Regions from separate parts of the Paenibacillus sp. J31P190 genome, predicted to be linked through region 1. Evidence: riboswitches for the same ligand, from Rfam matches in the RefSeq annotation. Region 1 holds a riboswitch; each other region holds the start of a gene.
What was found. Region 1 has a riboswitch for cyclic di-GMP ahead of AC58U0_RS11225 (response regulator). Riboswitches for the same ligand answer to the same signal wherever they lie in the genome.

Region 1 (4,056 bases):
GTTCAAACGTTCTGCGTTATTGCCTATTTCCAGAACGATCTTAGCATTATGCTCTTTCTCAAATGGCGCGTACACTTCTTTCTTAAAGAAATCATCCGCAAAACCCCAGGTGGAAATGATTAAAGTTGTAGGTTCCCCTTTAGATGCCGCTGTGGCAGCTGCTGTGGGTGCTGTTGTAGCTCCACTTGTATTGCCCTGGTCCTTCGCTGTGCCGCAACCTGTTAAGGCTAGTCCTACTACAGATAAAGAAATTAAACTGCGTACCATTTTTTGTCTCATCATTCATCGTCCTCCCAAGTTTTATCATGTATGATTTTAATGCGTGAATCCCCTGTTAAATTTTCACTAGTATTCTTCGTGACCCCAGAAATATGCGCGTTTTGCCTTAAATCCAGCTATACAAAAAAAAAGAAAAGTACCCTTGATAGAAAGAAGCTTCTAATCAAGAGCACTTTTCATTGTAAACAATGTAAAGTGACATCCATTGGTATACATGTGGTTTCCTCTTAAGATAAATCAAAAGAGAACACCGCCCGACAAAACTATTCGGTTTGTTTAAGAATAATGTTCGTTATTGCCCATTGCGTCGGCGGATCATAGTCCCTTAATACCGCATCCATGGATAAGCCAAGTTCTTGCTCCAGCCTGTCCCGGATTCTCTTCTTGTATATAGAGGACATATAAAAATCGACTTCGTGTTTGAGCGTTGGCGCCTCGCCTTCCAATGCGGTTGAACGCGGAGAACGGCGATGCTTGGCATGAAAAGTAATAATGTTCTGATCAATGGAAACCTTCAGCAGTGTTGTGCCAAACCCGAACAACTCTTTGGAGATTTCGTTATAGAGGTGACACAGCTTCTTCTTGTATTCATTAGAATCTAGTTGTGGCATGGAATCACCTTCAAGATCAATTATCAATCCTTATGCATGTAAATCTAACTTAATAATACATAGGATTTCAGAATTAATCAAGAGAATCGTTCGTCTTTCTCACTGAAATCGGGCATAATTTACCTACATCACATCTAAATGATCCAATTTCCCGAATGTCTTACAAATTTTGCTTGATATTAGTGACGAATACACGTTAAAAAATCTCGGGCAGCATAAATCTAACTTGGTTAACACAATCAAGGGCTGCTTAAAGATCACCTTTAATACTAGTACTTTATTCCTACTAAAAAGAGTGCTATAATTTAACAAATGAATAGTAATTCTTCTGCTATACGATAAGAGCAAAGCTAATGAAAATTAGTGACGCAAAGCTAAAGGAGCTAAGGCGAAATACTTCGCTATGCTTGCCAGTTACCGAAGGAAGGGACATATCTACAACTCCCCTTATTCTTCTAATAAGGGGAGTTTTCCTTATGTAACGAATTATGGCAGCCATCTATTACAGTAAAAAGCTAGGTAGAAAGTCCCCCTGAAAGGTGATAATTAAAATGGCGAGACTAATGGTTGTAGATGATTCTATCTTTATGCGATTGATGATTAAGAACATCCTCTTAGAATTAGGGCATGAAATTGTAGCCGAAGCCTCGAATGGACTTGAGGCAATCTCTCTTTTTTTACAGCATTCACCTGACATGATTACGTTGGATATAACAATGCCCGAGATGGATGGAATTACTGCATTAAAGGAAATAAAAAGTTACAACAACGATTCAAAGATAATAATGGTATCGGCAATGGGGCAACAATCCTTTGTTATTGAAGCCATTACCCTTGGCGCAAGAGATTTTATTGTGAAGCCTTTTGATAAAGAGAGGGTAGCAGAAGCTGTAAAAAAGGTACTGAATACGTGAATGCCCACAGAGCTCTCCACCTAATGCCTCTCCAATCCACTTTTCAGACCCACGCATTAGAAAAAAACCTTAGCAAATCACAAAACTGAAACAGTTAGGCGGAATTTCCCATGCATTTACGATCTAAAGAAAGAGTAATCACATATTTTAGCCGTGATTATGTATTTCGATACGGATTCATTCTAACTCTACTAATGATGACGGTTTTACATGTATTTATTTTTCCAGAGTTTGATATATATGCTTTCTATCTTCTATCTGTTATATTCTTGGGCATCGGATTTTCGAAAAAACCGCTGGTCTTTCTAATCATTCTTTGTACTATGGTAGTTTTGTTGAGGTCCTATGTAGAATTCAAACAATTCCCTCCGATGGATTCTTTCATTTCTCTCTGGTGTGTGTATGTGATCATGACCCTTATTGCGGCAAGGATGGAAAATAATTATCAGAACAAGAGAAAAGTCACTTTTGACTTGATCTCAGCTCTAACGAAATCCTTAGATTCCAGAGATACATACACAGCGAGACATTCTGAGAAAGTAGCTAGTTATGCTTTAAAAATCGCTAAAGAGATGAAACTTTCAAGCGAGCAATGTGATGCCATTTATGTTGGCGGATTACTTCATGATATAGGTAAAATCGGTGTACCCGAATATATACTTTCAAATACAGGACGATTATCGGATGAGGATTTCAAAGTTATTCAAAAACACCCGGTCATCGGCTATGAAACAATTAAACATATAACTGAATTCAACAAAAACGGAATATTGGATATTGTTCTATATCATCATGAAAAATATGATGGAACAGGGTACCCACAAGGTTTAAAAGGCGAAGAAATCCCTTTATACGCTCGCATCATGGCTATTGCAGATTCTTATGATGCCATGACATCTACACGTGTTTATAGGGAACCTCTGAATAAAGAATTAGCTATTAACGAAATAAGCAAAAATAGAGGTTTACATTTCGATTCACATATAGCTGATCTCTTTATAGGGATATTAAATAGGGAAAAATAAGATTGGTGCAATCCTAAAAAATGGGCTGTTTCAATATGAAAACCAGAATTTGCTGAGGGGGAACGTCGATGTGCTATTTGGACGAAAACCCCCAGAAATCATGAGGAAGAGGAACGTCGATGCGTTATTTCGCTGTTTTTTGCCTCCGGATCATTCATTTTGATCAAATAACGCACTAACGTTCCGCTAAATAAAGTTCGGGTGACTTTCCTTTGGAGTCGAAGAAAACAAAAAAATGAGAAGGCATAACCTTGCCTTCTCATTTTTTTGTTTTCTGTGCTCCTAACTGAATTCATTTACATTTGAGACAGTATCTTTTATAAATTTAATCCAAATCTCTTTAATTCAACAAAAATACGTTCCAATCTCTTTCCTTTTTCCGTTAACGTATATTCAACACGAGGGGGAACTTCGGGAAACACTTTCCTTTCCAATACCCCGTGTTCCTCTAGTACCTTAAGACGGAGCGAGAGCGTTTTTGGACTAATGCCATCCATTGATTTCAACAAGTCGCTGAATCGCAGTGTACCTTCGATAAGAAGGTCCCGAATGATTAAAAAGGTCCATTTAGTCCCAATCACGTCAAGTGTTTTGGCAATGGGACAAGGCACGCCTGGTGTTCCTTTGCTCAGTACGATCGGTTCAATAGCATTCATATAAATATCCTCCATAAAAAAAATACTTCTGATTTACCCCATTATATCACAAAAGTAACTTTTCGGAAATTATATGAAATTAATATCACTACTTCCCTAAATGAATTAACTGCATCTATAATAGCGAAGAACCAATTGTTTAATTCCTATAAAAAATTGAAATATCTTGGTTAAGCAATTGAGAACCTTTGGAGGAGAAGAGTGAAGATGAAAAACATACTGATTATTAATGGTCACCAGCGATATGGTTCATCATCTGGGAAACTAAATCAAACTTTGATGGATAGCATGGTGAGATTGCTAGAAGAAAAGAACACTATCCAAACAACCATTATTCAAAACGGATATTCAATCGAAGCAGAACAACAAAAATTTCTCTGGGCTGATATGATCATTTACCAAACACCCATCTACTGGTTCAGTGTTCCTGGGTTATTTAAAACATATATGGACGAAGTCTATGCTTACGGATTATTTTTCAAGGGTGCCGATCAATACGGGAGTGGCGGATTATTAACCGGCAAAAAATATATGCTTTCAACGACTTGGAATGCTCCTAAACAAGCATTTA
Region 2 (4,056 bases), on a different contig from region 1:
AAACTTATAGTAATGAATGGCGACCTCAGCAATGGCAACGAAGCAGATAATCGGAGTCTGGTCAGCGTTATGAGCGAACACCCTTTACCTCCCGTTCATGCAACGATGGGAAATCATGAGTATTATGGAATGTGGCAGACGAAGAGTGGCGGTCAAGATACCAGCAGGCTAAATCCGAATTGGACAAGCCAAAAGGCCATCGACCTATTCCATCAGATGTTTAACTATGAAAAGCCCTACCATGAACTCGTCATGGAGGACTATCACTTTCTATTTCTTGGGGGTGAATTTTATCGCGATGTGGATCCTAACGTGAAAGAGGACGCTTATCTATCCACTGAACAGCTTACTTGGTTTCAAGATAAATTGAAGGCAGCTGCGGCTGCAGCGCCGGACAAGCCTATTTTCGTGTTCCTGCATCAACCACTCGTTCATACCGTGGACGGTTCGGATCAAGAGCTCGGAGTTGTACAGCAGGAAGAGCTTAGGGCGATTGTGAATGCATATCCGAATGTTGTATTCTTCAGTGGGCATACCCACTGGAATTTGGAGACTACTAAACAGATTAAACAGCTGGAGTTCCTTGCGGTATCTAGCGCCTCTGTCCATGAAATATGGAATTCGAAAAATGAGCCTGAAGGCAGCGCGGCTAGCCAGAGCATCGTTGTGGACGTTTATACGGACCGTATTGTGATTCAGGGGCGTGAGCATTCGGAGAAAAGGTGGATTGAGCCGGCATTTGTGAAGCGTTATGAGGGGAATTGATTGAAAAAACTACCGAGCGAGGACGCAAGGTAGTTTTTATCCACTTTTATACATATCGTTTAACTAAAGAAAACTCGACACTATTCATAGCGATTTTTGTAATCTAACAAAATCCTTGCTGCGTTTGCTGCGGGTCGCATGTATCGTACGGAAAGATAGTAATTGAAACAACTCATTTATGAAGCAAAAAAAGTTTTGTCCGGAAAACCGTCTCCCTCTGCATAACATCTTGCTATAGCTGAAGCGGCCTTCATAAACATATGATCCTTGGTAGTACCTGGGACCCTCTCTAGCTGCCGAAATTCTTCATTAACTAGATCAAACTCAATTTCACCCAAACTTTCTTCTGTTGGACCAAATTTGTATATGACTTTTTCTGCATCGTCGAATACTTTAATCAGCATCAGATATGTTGCCATTTTCCGACCCTCCTTTCTTTTTTGGCAATAAAAAAACAAGCCCCTAAAGAGTAACCCGGCTATCATCCCATGACATGTGACTCATGGCTTAGACCCGTGGCTTTGCGTCTCCACCTTTCGATGGATTTGCCTTTGTTCATTATTGCTTGATATTAGGTGTGTTTCAGTGATTATTTCTAGTTGTAAAGAACTAACTATTTCCATGGTATTCCATAAAATAATGAAATTCAACATTTTTCTACAAAAATGAGGTACCCACTACGCAAAGTGTGTGATTTCACACAAAAAAGGCCTAATTGACTAATTTACTAGTTGCTAATTCATCCAGAAGCGAACGATAAAGCTCCTCTTTAGGCAAGATATCTACAGCAGCTTGGATCTTCTCTCTTGCCAATATATAATAAGTCCGATCCCCCGTCTTATTCCCTAGTAGCACGTAGCTTTTAGCGGATTCATATTTCACTGAATGTGACCATGGGAGAGCACGTTCAGCTCTTTCTAAATAAGCTCGGCCTTCACTTAGCTGCCCAGATAATACTAGATTCGTCCCCACCCTTTTACAGGTGTAGCCCCATTCAAACCACCCCAATACCGCAACCAACACAATCAAAGTACCAGATAAGATAACTTTTGAAAATGGAGTCTCCATCTTCATACGCCATGTAAATCTATTATTTATCGGAGTCTCTACAAAGCTTACTAGAAACAGTAGTAGCATAAACACCCATGGGAAGCTAAGATCAAAATCAAAGCCCGCATGCAGCAGGATAACCGTCACCATCACCATAGCTGCCTTCACCCAATAAAAATCTATCTCTCCGAGACTTTTTGCTTTGAAAAATCCCCATACTTTTAGGTAGAACCATCCTATCCACGCTAAAAAAGCCAGCAATCCAAGCAGCCCTATATCCATCGTAATTTGCAGAAAATGATTATGGACATATTTAACAAAGTACTCCTTGGATCGGTATAATTGTTGCAGAACAACCCATCCTCCACCGCCACTCCCTGTCCATCCATAATCCCTAATGATTTGTAGACTATCCTTCCAATATACAAGCCTTATTTGAAATTCAGATGTTTGGGGTTGAATGGACTGCACTCTGCTCCAGAAAAATAATGGATCCTGTTTGATAGTTGCGGCGATCACATAGCTCAAGAAATGAGCAAATGCGGTCCCCATCCATGCGGCTCTCTTTCTAAATTCCGGAAATAGGATCAGACTGATACATATAGATAATAACCATAGAATCCAAACAGAACGAGAAAATGTCAAGAGCAAGCCTGTTCCGCTGATAACTGCAAGCAATAAATACCGTTTCTTCTGCTTGCTTACGTAAAAGAAGAGTCCAGATAGAAGACCAATCAATAAAACAACAGCTAACGTATTCGCATACTCTATAGTAGATTCAAGACGTCCTTTTCGCTCTAAGTGCAGTAGAAGCCCCCACACGACGAGCCCAGCTGCAGCCCATGTCCATGACTTTAAATACCTGATTTTTTGTATTAGAGGTACTCTAATTACTATCAAAGCCCAAGGAACAAGTAAGCTAAACTTTGATGCTTCCAAGATGGCTTGCTCCCAATCAACGGCATAGAGAATAGACACCCCATACATGATTGCCATAAACACAATAAGAAAGTGAAATAATGAAAATTGAATTTCCTTGTCCCAAAATGCGAACACAGCAAACCCTGCTAGAAGAACAATAAATACAATAAGATAGCTCTGTTCGTAATAAAATCCCTGAAATAATGAGCCACTCCAGCATAGGAGCAATAAAAGCCCTGTCATCGTTTTCACTTTCATGTAACACCTCTGCTTATCTAACTTATCCCTCTACTATACAAGAAAACTGCCGATTAATCGGCAGTCACTTGGTCAATTTATTTAATTGATAAACCCAACTACCTGTAATAGTCTCTTCAACATCACAACCGCTTGTGCACGAGTGGCCTCGCTTTGTGGCGCAAAGTCAGATTCTGTCATGCCAGTAATTACTCCAACTTTCGTTACCTGAGCGGTAGAGTTTCGAGCCCAAGTACTTATTGCATCTTTATCCTGGAAGGAGGCTATTGGGCTCTCACTAACAGCATCAACAGATTTACCTGTAAATTTTAATGCCTTTGCGATCATAACAGCCATTTGTTCCCTTGTGAGCTTGGCATTAGGACGGAATGTACCATCCTCATACCCCTCGATTAGTCCCGCTTTAACGGCAGCACCGACGGTACCTTGGTACCAGCTTGCGGAATCAACATCCTTAAATTGCATACTGGACTTAACTTCATTTAATCCTAAAGCACGAGTAAGTAATGTCGCGAACTCGGCACGGCTTATCACTTGTTCCGGCGAGAATGTATTAGCTGCTGTTCCTTCAACCAATTGCTTTGTAGCAAGAAACTCTACATCTTCTTTTGCCCAATGCCCACTTAAATCTTTGAAGGTTTGTAGCCCTTGAACAACGGTGTAGATACTATTTGAATTTCGCTTTATCGTAACTTCCGTCTTACCGTTGATCGTTGTAAATATAGCCGGTACAAACATTAATTTACCGGTTGTTTCATCAAAGGTAACTGCGGAAGAACGATTTTCATTTAAAACTTGAGGAACTGTTATGGTTCTAGTCACATATATGCTGCCAAAGTTATTCATCTCATGTTTCTTGCCATTCGCCTCAGCAGTAATACTGAAGTCGACTAGGTCTGTTAACAATTTGACGTTCAGGCTTTTAGCTTTGTTTTCTATTTGTTCAGCTTTGCTCCCTGTAACTATCTCGATTTGAATGGTTAGAACAACATCTTTCAATGAAGCCCCCAATTGAGTAGCTAGCAAAGTTAAATCTATTAATTTTATAGGCAAATTATAGCT
Region 3 (4,056 bases), on a different contig from region 1:
ATAAATGATAAGACTCATCAAAAATTTTGATAATAAAGCGAGGGGTTCCCATGGATTTAACCTATTTCCGAACCTTTCGGGAGGTTGCACGGAGAAAGAGCTTTACACGAGCTGCTGAAGAATTGGGCTATGCGCAATCGAGTATTACGATGCAAATACAGAAGTTGGAACGAGAATATGGAGTCCCTCTTTTCGAAAGATACGGGCGTCAGCTTCGGTTAACTGCACCCGGTGAAAGCTTGCTAAAGCTAGTCTTGCAAATGCTTGACCTCTATGATCAATCCAAAGAAATGATAACAAGCGAAGTCAGCGGAACACTGACGATCGGAACGATTAACTCACTCGCGGCTTATTATTTACCACCCTATTTACATGTGCTGAAACAACAATTTCCTGGACTGAATATCCAGCTCTTCCCTGATAGTGAAGCTTCCCTCATTACCAAAGTAAGAGATGGGGACTATGACATTGGACTCCTACTAGATCGTTATCCTGCAGATACCACACTTACCTGTACAAAGGTCAGGGAAGAACCTTTAGTTTTGGTGGCACCGCTTGGGCATCCGCTAACGAAACGAACACAAATACAGCTAACTGATTTTCAGCAAGCCGAATTTATCGTTACAGAAGAGGGCTGTATCTATCGAGGTATGTTTGAAAAGTTACTAAAAGATCATGCAGTCCCGCTTCAAATTGGTTTTGAACTCGGCAATTTAGAAACCATTAAACACTGCGTCATGAATGGGCTAGGTATCGCCCTGCTGCCCCAAATTGCAGTACAGAACGAACTGGAACAAGGAAAACTTGCCCATCTTCCTTTTTCACATTCAGACTTAAAATTAGACCTTCAACTGCTGCTTCACCCCAAAAAGTGGATGTCCCAGCCCTTGCAAACATTTATTCAACAACTGACACAAGGTTAACCTCATCCAGAAAGAAAAACGGATTAGAGTCGATCAGCAGCTTAGTGAAGTTTAGATGGGCTATACTGGCTACACGCCTAAAGGCTATTTGGCAAAATTATAGTTGTACTTCATTTCGAACCCATTTGTTGCGATTCGATTTTAGACCTCAATGTAGAGTAAGGTTGGCCGAATGAATCGACGATCTCTTTTCTATAAAAAAGCCATCAGAGTTCTCACATGCTAAGTTGCTTTATCTAGGCCCGTCGCTCTACACTGTAAGTTCTCCCACAGAAGAGAAAACAAACAACAGGAGGGAGTAAGCTTTGCATTGCTTTGATTTCCTCACCTAACCCAAAACATATTAATTATATAATCAAAAAAGAAGCTCTCCTTTTCGTAAAGGTAGAGCTTCTTCCGTTATGAACTATATGCGGATGTCGAGATTGCCACCCAAATGCGGTGTCGCTGAAGCGGTAACCAGCTGTTGGGATTTAGCAAAATCCTGTACTAAAGTACTAGATGAAGCTGCTTGCATATCACTTACTTTGCTTAAAAGCTGAATGCCAACGGCTTGCTTCAAAGCGTCTCCACCACTAATCGCAGTTAGAACACTATTGATATTCACGAGCACTCCTCCTCTCATCGTTCGGTAGCTGGCAAGCATACGGTGTAACCGAGTAGCCCCTATAGCTTTGCGTCTGTCGCTTTCGCGTCATTTGCCATTTCGCAGATGTTAGGCAGTACCTAGCACTTATCAAGTATAGAATATACTTACACAATTCGTCAATCCTCGCAATTCATTTTAAGCAGATACAGACCTACACACCAAACGCAGCAGGATTCGATCTCCAAGAACGAAGCAATTCCATGTCTTCTTGTTTGATTTTCCCCTTCTCCAGAGCCACTTCAAGCAGTGTAGAGTAGTTGGAAAGTGTGTACAGCGGCATATCAGCAGCTTGGAATGCATCGGTAGCTTTATCTAGCTGATAGGAGAAAATCGCGAGCACACCCAGCGCTACAGCGCCAGCTTCTTTGACAGCAATAGCTGCTTTCAAAGAACTGCCACCCGTAGAGATCAGATCCTCAATCACGATCACCTTTTGACCTGGTTTCACAGTACCTTCAATCAAGTTTTCCTTGCCATGTCCTTTGGCTTTATCACGAATGTAGATCATCGGGAGACCTAACTTCTGAGCAACCCAAGCGGCATGAGGAATGCCCGCTGTTGCCGTACCAGCAACAACCTCAGCATCCGGGAATTTCTCTTGAATCAAAGCTGCGAAGCCGTCGGCGATCGCTTCACGTATAGCTGGGTGTGACATCGTCAGACGATTGTCACAATAGATTGGCGACTTCAGGCCAGAAGTCCATGTAAAAGGCTGCTGCGGTCGAAGTGCCACCGCTTCTATATCTAATAATGACGCTGCAATATGCTGCGCGATTGTTTCGAGTTGACTCATGTTCCTACCACCGTTCCTTCCGTTGTTAGACCAAGCATGCTAAACGATTGAATCGATAATCGCTTCAATTGCTGCTCTTGGATCCGCTGCGCCTGTGATCGGTCGACCGATCACGACATAATCCGTCCCCTGCGCGAACGCCTCAACTGGCGTCATGATGCGCGATTGGTCGCCCACGTCGGCTCCCGCAGGGCGAATGCCTGGCGTCACGGTGACGAACCCGTCACCGCATGCTGCCTTAATCGCGGTCACCTCAAGCGGTGATGCGACGACACCCTGAAGCCCCGCAGCATGCGCCAAGCGGGCATAACGAATGACGGCCTGCTCAACCGTACCGGTCAGGCCGATCTCGTCATTCAGCACCTGTACACTGGTGCTGGTTAATTGTGTCACGCCGATAACGATCGGGCGCGAAGCACCTACAGCTAACCCCTTGTCGACACCCTCCAAGGCGGCTTCCATCATTTGCTTGCCTCCGGCAGCATGGACATTGAACACGTCAACCCCAAGGCGCGTCACGCTTTCTGCGCCGCCTTTGACCGTGTTCGGAATGTCATGCATCTTCACATCGAGGAACACCTTGTAGCCGCGATCCTTCAGACTCGCTACGAAGCCAGGACCCGCAGCATAGAACAGCTGCATGCCCACCTTCACGTAGCAAGGGATGCCTTCGAGCTGCTTGAGCAGCCCTTCAGCACCTTCTGCGTTCGCATAATCCAAAGCGACCATAATGCGTCCAGTAACATCTGTGCGAGTTAGTGTACTCAAGTTCGTCACTCTCCTTAGAGTTTTGCTTTAGCAAAACTGACTTCGTAAGCATAGTCTTAGACATGAATTGGCATTGCACGTGAGGAGAAGTTGATCGCTTCAAGCATATTAACAAGCGCTCTTACTGTATCAAGTGATGTCATACAAACCACACCGTTCTCAACCGCTTCACGACGAATGCGGAAGCCGTCACGCTCTGGCTCTTTACCTTTCGTCAGTGTGTTCACAACGAATTGTGCATCACCGCTGCGGATAAGATCCAGAATGTTAGGCGAACCTTCGCTCAGCTTGTGAACGGTCGTCACTGGAAGACCAGCTTGTTCGATCGCAGCTGCCGTTCCGCCTGTTGCAATGATTTTATATCCAAGTCGATAGAAGCCCTTTAAGATTTCAATCGCTTCTTCTTTATCTTTATCAGCTACTGTTACTACGACAGATCCTGCTGCAGGAATTTTCATCCCCGCTCCAATTAAGCCTTTATAGAGTGCTTTGGCAAAATTGATATCGCGCCCCATAACCTCGCCCGTCGATTTCATCTCAGGTCCGAGCGTCGTATCTACACGGCGCAGCTTCGCGAAGGAGAACACTGGCACTTTAACCGATACGTACTTGTCTTCCGGCCATAAACCGCCTTGGTAGCCCATATCAGCCAGCTTTTGTCCCATAATAACGCGTGTAGCCACGTTCGCCATCGGGATGTTCGTTACTTTGCTCAAGAAAGGCACGGTTCTGGAAGAGCGAGGGTTGACCTCGATCACATACACTTCATCGTTATGAATAACGAACTGGATGTTGACCAGACCAACTACGTTCAGCTCAAGGCCGATTTTCGTCGTAATGTCGATAATTTGTTGTTTAATCTCATCTGAGATGGATTGCGGCGGATAAACTGCGATGGAGTCACCGGAGTGAACCCCTGCGCG

Region 2: linked by a shared signal. The riboswitch ahead of AC58U0_RS27740 (hypothetical protein) and the one ahead of AC58U0_RS11225 (response regulator) in region 1 are both predicted to bind cyclic di-GMP.
Region 3: linked by a shared signal. The riboswitch ahead of AC58U0_RS18035 (putative motility protein) and the one ahead of AC58U0_RS11225 (response regulator) in region 1 are both predicted to bind cyclic di-GMP.

The regions. Positions count from the first base shown of each region.
Region 1 is NZ_JCAUAS010000004.1:361,087-365,142, reverse strand. It holds gene AC58U0_RS11235 (ABC transporter substrate-binding protein) at 1-282, opposite strand, end outside; gene AC58U0_RS11230 (hypothetical protein) at 543-890, opposite strand; cyclic di-GMP riboswitch class I at 1,224-1,312, shown strand; gene AC58U0_RS11225 (response regulator) at 1,442-1,804, shown strand; gene AC58U0_RS11220 (HD-GYP domain-containing protein) at 1,915-2,829, shown strand; gene AC58U0_RS11215 (winged helix-turn-helix transcriptional regulator) at 3,147-3,485, opposite strand; gene AC58U0_RS11210 (NAD(P)H-dependent oxidoreductase) at 3,693-4,056, shown strand, end outside.
Region 2 is NZ_JCAUAS010000020.1:100,705-104,760, forward strand. It holds gene AC58U0_RS27735 (metallophosphoesterase family protein) at 1-765, shown strand, start outside; gene AC58U0_RS27740 (hypothetical protein) at 942-1,184, opposite strand; cyclic di-GMP riboswitch class I at 1,231-1,325, opposite strand; gene AC58U0_RS27745 (O-antigen ligase family protein) at 1,477-2,994, opposite strand; gene AC58U0_RS27750 (S-layer homology domain-containing protein) at 3,076-4,056, opposite strand, start outside.
Region 3 is NZ_JCAUAS010000009.1:214,522-218,577, reverse strand. It holds gene AC58U0_RS18040 (LysR family transcriptional regulator) at 51-923, shown strand; gene AC58U0_RS18035 (putative motility protein) at 1,330-1,530, opposite strand; cyclic di-GMP riboswitch class I at 1,551-1,636, opposite strand; gene pyrE (orotate phosphoribosyltransferase) at 1,724-2,365, opposite strand; gene pyrF (orotidine-5'-phosphate decarboxylase) at 2,405-3,094, opposite strand; gene carB (carbamoyl-phosphate synthase large subunit) at 3,190-4,056, opposite strand, start outside.